DNA from 3 places in the Cellvibrio sp. PSBB006 genome. Region 2 is predicted to be linked to each of the others. Evidence: predicted binding sites of a transcription regulator. Region 2 holds the regulator's gene; each other region holds the start of a gene.
What was found. The regulator sigma-54, encoded in region 2, starts transcription at its own class of promoters, with help from an activator protein. The targets are predictions, from matches to a motif close to TGGCACANNNNTTGCNNT.
Positions count from the first base shown of each region.

Region 1 (2,274 bases), 1.5 Mb from region 2:
AAGGCCATGCTCGGCAACGTAATAACGCAATAAAAAGTTGTGCATGGAAAATTCAAACGGCACACCAAACTTGAAGCCCTTCCATTGTTTGGGGTCCCGTTTATCTTTGTGATCCACATGCAACACAATGGCCTGGCCATTAATATTTTCCACGGCGGGCATGATGAAAGGCTTCGCGGTTGAACCCACACCCATACTCATGGCAATCGGCATGGGCGTGAGCATGTGCGACGCATCGTATTCGCCCGCCAGGGATTTATCCCGGGCCACCGCCCAACCCGCCGTCTTGATCACTTCCACATCCAAACCATGCTTGGCATAAAAGCCCATGGGATGCGCCATGATGATGGGCGTTGCGCAGGTAATGGGTACAAAACCGACTTTAAGGTTTTTCTTTTCCAACGGACCGCCCGCTTCTTTTGCAGCGGCTTTGATGGCGCCGAGCGGAATCACACTGGAGAGCGCAGCGGCCAAAGTTCCGCCGCCAATCGCTTGCAGGAAACGCCGGCGACCACCGTCATCCTGATTAAACACCGCACGCACAATCGCGTTTTCCACAGCGCGATCCATGTAATCTTCGACGGAGTGTAAATCCGTTGTCTCGGCAGCAACCGGTTGAGTATGTTCTTTGTTTTGTTCGAGCGCCTGCGAATAACTTTTCTGATCGGTGGCAGCCTGGCAAGTGGAGCAGCTGCAGCCTTTGGTATGGATTAACGAGACATTGCTATCGTAAGGATTCCCCAAACTCTTGTTACTCATAACGCCCCCTTTTAATGCGCAAGGCACCAAGTTGCGGCAGCCATTGCACGGAATGTATTAAGAAGTTGTTGTTGCTGTTTTACGGCTGAGAGGGCTATTGCGAGCTTTGTGCCAATCCTGTCTTTTCGCTCAACTCCCTGATTTCTATTCTGTTTTTATTTCCCTTTTGATATCTGATCACCACGATTTTTCGTGATTAACGAAACTTCGTTGCACTTGGCACGATTTTTCGTTGTTGTTCTTCGAAGTGAAGGTCGGCGGGAAAAGCACTCCGTTGCCGCTTGCGAGACCGTCATCGGCATGGATGCCGATGTCGAGCCTACAGGGATGTATTCACGGCGTGTCTCGCAAGCGGCAACGGAGTGCTGCCACCTCTCTTCTTAAAGTGGGACTGTGGGCGCATTGGGTAGAGGTTTCCGATACACGCCGTGAACCCTTCCGTGGGGGCTCGGCGTCGGCATCCATGCCTCCGACGGTCTCGGAAACCTCTACCCAATGCGCCCTGACCATCTTCACAACAAATGTATGACTATGAACGAAATCATGCTCGATCAAGCACCTGAAGCCATGGCGTTAATCAACCCCTGGCAAGACCGGTTTGTGTTTATCAATCAATTAACCTGTGATTTGTTGGGATGGGATCGCGATGAGTTAATTAATCAGCGTGTCAGCAGTTGCTTTAAAAATTCACTTCCCAGTTTGCATGTGTTTACCCAAGCGGTGTTGCACAAAGGCAGCAGTTTGATTGATGACATCACCATCACCACTGCAGATGGTCGCGAAATTGAATTGGAGATCAATGCTTCGATCACCAGCGTCGACAACCAGCAACTGATTTGTCTGTGCCTGCGCGACCGGGATTTTTATCAGCAGTGGCGCATGCACGCGAACGCGCAGCGCCATCACAAATTTGGTTTATTGCAGTGGCAACGCATCCACCAGGTTTTCCAGGATATTGAAAAGGAAAACCAGTTGATATTGAGCGCGGCCGGCGAAGGTATTTACGGCGTTGATGCCGAGGGTCGCGCGACGTTTGTGAACCCTGCGGCGGAGCGTATCCTGGGTTGGAAGGCGGAAGAATTAATCAGTCGTAATATTCATGTGGCAATTCATCACAGTCATACCGACGGTTCAGATTATTGCGTGCACGATTGCCCGATCTTTGCCGCCTTTAAAGACGGTGCGATACGGCGCGTGGATGACGAAGTTTTTTGGCATCGTGATGGCCGGCCGATTCCGGTGGAATATACCAGTACACCTATTATGGACAATGGTCACCTGGTGGGTGCGGTGGTCATCTTTCGCGATGTCTCGGATCGCAAACTGGCCGAAAGTAAATTGCGTAAGGCACTGGAAGAAGTTGAGCAGTTGAAGCATAAACTGGAATTGGAAAATGCTTATCTGCAAGAAGAGATCAGTGAAGGCTATAACCCGCATCATATCGTTGGCCGCAGTCCGGCGGTGCAACAAATTGCGTATCAAATTCAATTGGTCGCACCCACGGTTGCAACAGTT
Region 1 is NZ_CP021382.1:3,363,635-3,365,908, forward strand. It holds gene CBR65_RS13835 (CmpA/NrtA family ABC transporter substrate-binding protein) at 1-759, opposite strand, end outside; gene CBR65_RS13840 (sigma 54-interacting transcriptional regulator) at 1,285-2,274, shown strand, end outside.
Region 1: a site for sigma-54 is predicted at 856-873, ahead of CBR65_RS13835 (CmpA/NrtA family ABC transporter substrate-binding protein). Genes of this name have one in related genera too.

Region 2 (2,274 bases):
GTCTTTCAAGTTTATTGTTGACGTAATCCTTGAGGGCGTCGGTAACTTCCAGGTGGTGACCGCTAATAGTAATTTGCATAGTACTTCCTCTTCGTTATGACAGTTACTCAATCTTGCCTGACGGCACGATTATTGATTCTGCATAGTGGTAGAACGTGTTCTGCACATCCGGGTATTCATCAGCCTAGCAGTGGAGAAAAAGGATGTCATAGTAAACTTTTACGCTCATTAGACGGCGGGATATTGAGTGATTCCCGGTATTTGGCAATGGTGCGACGCGCTACCTGGATGCCTTGCTCAGATAACAGCTCAGTGATCTTGCTGTCGCTCAGGGGTTTCTTTGGATTTTCCGCACTCACCAGTTTCTTGATGATGGCGCGAATTGCCGTAGAGGAGCATTCGCCGCCGCTGTCTGTACTCACATGACTGGAAAAGAAATATTTAAGTTCAAAAATTCCCTGTGGGGTATGCATGTACTTTTGGGTGGTCACCCGCGAGATAGTGGATTCATGCATATCTACGATTTCGGCGATGTCGTGCAGTACCAGTGGCTTCATTGCCTCGGCGCCGTACTCCAGGAAGCCCCGCTGTTTTTCCACAATACAGCTGGCAACTTTCAACAGGGTTTCGTTGCGGCTCTGTAAACTTTTGAGGAACCAGCGGGCTTCTTGCAGATTGTCCTTGAGGAAGGTGTTATCGCTGCTCGAATCAGCCCGCTTCACCATGGAGGCGTAATCCGAATTGATTCTCAGGCGCGGGGCGATATCCGGATTTAATTCCACCATCCAGCGGCCATCACGCTTTTCCACAAACACATCCGGCACAACATACTCTGTGTCACCGGAAGCAATCATATCGCCGGGGCGAGGGTTCAGACTCTGGATCAATGCCACGGCCTGGCCTAACTCGCTCTCTTTGAGCTTGGTGCGGCGCATTAACTGGCGATAATCGCGGCTGCCTAACAAGGGTAGATACTGCTTGACGATCAGCTTGGCAGGTTCAAGAAAGGGCGTGGTCGGGGCGAATTGTTGCAATTGCACCAGCAGACATTCCGACAGGTTTTGGCTGCACACGCCGCAGGGGTCAAATTGTTGTAAACGGTGCTGTACGGCAACGACTTCATCCAGTTCCAGTTCATCCAGTTCGGTGATCAGGCCTTCGTAGATATCGGCCAGGCTCACGGATAGCATGCCACTGGGATCGACCGCATCGATGATTGCCATGGCGATGATCCGGTCCTGGTCTGACATGGGGGTCAGGTTGAGCTGCCACATCAGGTGATCGTAGAGGGAATCGGTAACGGCGCGCCGGCTGTCAAAGTCGTTGTCTTCGCCATCATAAGAGGATGAACTGCTGGTGTGGGAGGACTGATAGACATCGTCCCAACTGGTATCTACCGGTAACTCACTGGGGATGGATTCGTTCCATTCGGTATTGGGTTCGCTGTCCCCGTAATTATCGGTATCAGAAAAGCTTTCGGTCTCGTTATAGGTAGTTTCTGCGTAGCTTTCCTTGTCAGCAAAGGTGTCCTTATCGTTAAAGCCCGAATCGAGATCTGCGCCATTGGCATCTGCAGCAACTTCTTGCTGGCGGGGATAATCACTGTCTTCCCCTTCACCGCTGTCGGCAGGCGAGTGGCTGTCGTAACCCTCTTCGACCTCTAGCATCGGGTTGGAATCCAGAGCTTCCTGGATCTCCTGCTGCAAATCCAGGGTCGACAATTGCAGCAGACGAATAGCCTGTTGCAATTGGGGCGTCATGGTCAGTTGCTGGCCGAGTTTTAGCTGTAGAGACTGCTTCATCGTAAGTAGAACTAAACCCCAAAGAAATGATGTTGTTCAGGTGGAGTTTAGACAGCCTTTGTCTTGCAGGCAATAACACCTAGCAATCTTTGTGCCTGTTATACAAATTTAGTGGCTTGTCAAGTGATTTGTCGGAACGCACCTGAGGTTACAGGCGGAAGTTTTCGCCCAGATAGACTTCGCGGACCTTGTTGTTACTCAGTACCGTTTCTGCATCGCCCTCGGCGATGATATGGCCTTCGCTGACGATATAGGCTGTCTCACAAATATCCAGTGTCTCGCGCACATTGTGGTCAGTAATGAGCACGCCGATGCCGCGATCCTTGAGGTGACGCACAATTTGTTTAATGTCGTTCACTGAAATGGGGTCAACGCCGGCGAAGGGCTCATCAAGGAGAATGAACTGCGGCTCTGTCGCCAGCGCTCGGGCAATTTCTACCCGCCGCCGCTCACCACCGGAGAGCGACATACC
Region 2 is NZ_CP021382.1:4,874,134-4,876,407, forward strand. It holds gene hpf (ribosome hibernation-promoting factor, HPF/YfiA family) at 1-79, opposite strand, end outside; gene CBR65_RS20305 (RNA polymerase factor sigma-54) at 207-1,802, opposite strand; gene lptB (LPS export ABC transporter ATP-binding protein) at 1,951-2,274, opposite strand, start outside.

Region 3 (2,274 bases), 2.4 Mb from region 2:
CCCCAGCGCATATTTTCGGTCAGGAACCACAGGTCGTGGCTGCGGAAGGGATAGGACGCATGGTCTTTCCAGTAACGCATCTGGAACGGACTGTTCTCTACCACCTTGCCAGTACCATAATCAAATGTACCTTTCATGCGCTCGATGATGTCTTTGTAGGGCGCGTTGATCCATTTACGGCCGGAGCAGATCTTCGCCATCTCTTCCTTGTTCTCGGCTTTTTCACACCACATCTGCGCTTCCATCACGGCCATCAACAGGGCTTTGGCTGAATTGGGATTTTTATCAACATAATCCGCGCGCATGGCGAAAGCTTTTTCGGGATGGTTGCTCCAAAGCTCACTGGTGGTATTAGCGGTGTAGCCAATTTTCTGGTTGATTAATTGCTCGTTCCAGGGCTCGCACACACAGAAGGTATCCATGCTGCCCACTTTCATATTGGCAACCATTTGTGCTGGAGGAACAACAATCGTGGAAATATCTTTGGTGGGATCAATACCGCCTGCCGCCAACCAGTAACGAATCCATAAGTCGTGCGTACCGCCGGGAAACGTCATCGCGGCATTCACCGGTTTGCCGCTGGCTTTTTTCTTTTCCAGGGCGGCTTTAAACGGCGTGGCATCTGTACCCAGTTTTAAGTCGGCATATTCTTTACCGACCGAGATACATTGGCCACCCAGATTCAAGCGCGCGAGAATATACATGGGGGTAGGAAGATTGTTCGGCGTTACGACACCTGCTGAAATCAGGTAAGGCATGGGCGACAAAATATGCGCGCCATCAATACCGTTATTGTGCGAGCCGAGAACCAGGTTGTCGCGCGTGGTGCCCCAGGAAGATTGTTTGATGACCTGCACATCGGTCATGCCATATTTTTTAAAGAAACCTTTTTCTTCGGCGACAAATAAGGGAGCGGCATCGGTGAGTGCAATAAAACCCAATTTTGCGGTGGTGGTTTCCAGGCTACCGCCTGCGGCCCAGGCAAGACTGCCGAGCCCTTTGGGTAAACCACTTAATACCGCTGCACCGCCAATCGCAGTCAGGCTGTGTTTTAAAAACTTACGACGCTTGGTTAAGTCATTGCCGCCGATCACTGTGGAAGATTTTTTTTCCATTACGCCTGCCCCTGATGCCAAATTTTAAGCGAAAAAAAACGGTGCCACACAAAGTTAATTACCGCGCAAGCAATTAACGTATGTGGCACCGTTGCCCGTTGACTCTTAGATAAAACCAGCGCCAGGTCATCATCGACTTAGCTACTTTTGATTCGTTTAATTCTGCTGACTTTCAGAATTTCCGAATCCTTGACTTGAATATTGCAGAATGCATACCAAGTTTTTAAAAACCAAAAAAATCATTTAAAAACAATTAGTTAAACATAAACATCGCGCTTATCTTCGCCCTTAAAGATGCACCAGCAGTGCGCAAAAAACAGAAAATTTGCACAGGTTGCGCGCACAACAAACTAGATGATGGGAATGTTAACTTGACGCTTTTCCTGTAGCAGATCCGCAACATTCAGAATTGCTTCAGCCACATCCGCCATACGGCGACTCTGGTCCATAGCCGATTGCCGCAACATCTTGTATGCCTGCTCTTCCGTTAGGCCGCGATGCATCATCAATATGCCTTTCGCACGCTCAATCTGTTTGCGCTCATGCAATGCCCGCTTCGCTGCCAACAATTCATCACTCACCGATTGCAGGCGTTGCGCCTGCGCCTGTACAAGATCAAAGAGCGAGTGACTGAGTTGAGGGCTCATGTCTTCCACGCTCAGTTTTTGCGAATGTGCAACGGCACCGAATCCCATCATGGATGAATCCAACAGTACCGCCATAGGAACTAACGGCGGCGTTTCGGCTTTATTAAAAGCAGCAAGAAAATCTTTGTGACTGTGCAAATCCGCGCGGGCCTCGACGATCTTGTACGCGGAAAGCTGCACCAACGCATCGGCCAATTGATTCTCAATCAATTTCATTTCATCGATTCGCTGCGTTGCTAATTCAAACCAGAGCTCACCCAGTTCCGAGGGCACCGGTTGGACTTCATTGGCTTTACGCCCAACCTGGCGCAGGGTTTTAAGCTCCGCACACAAGCGCGAATCCGTAAGTTGACGCCAGGCGATAAGCGCCTTGGCCGGCGCAAACTGGGTAAAGATATCGAAGCAACGCTCCTGGGCATCCAGCAGGTACACCATGCGCTGCTGTTCCTCCTGCGTGAAAAAACCCGCCGTGAAACCCATAGCGCCGGCTGCCCGCTCCTGCCCGGATAATT
Region 3 is NZ_CP021382.1:2,431,252-2,433,525, forward strand. It holds gene CBR65_RS10100 (CmpA/NrtA family ABC transporter substrate-binding protein) at 1-1,115, opposite strand, end outside; gene CBR65_RS10105 (nitrate regulatory protein) at 1,466-2,274, opposite strand, start outside.
Region 3: a site for sigma-54 is predicted at 1,316-1,333, ahead of CBR65_RS10100 (CmpA/NrtA family ABC transporter substrate-binding protein). Genes of this name have one in related genera too.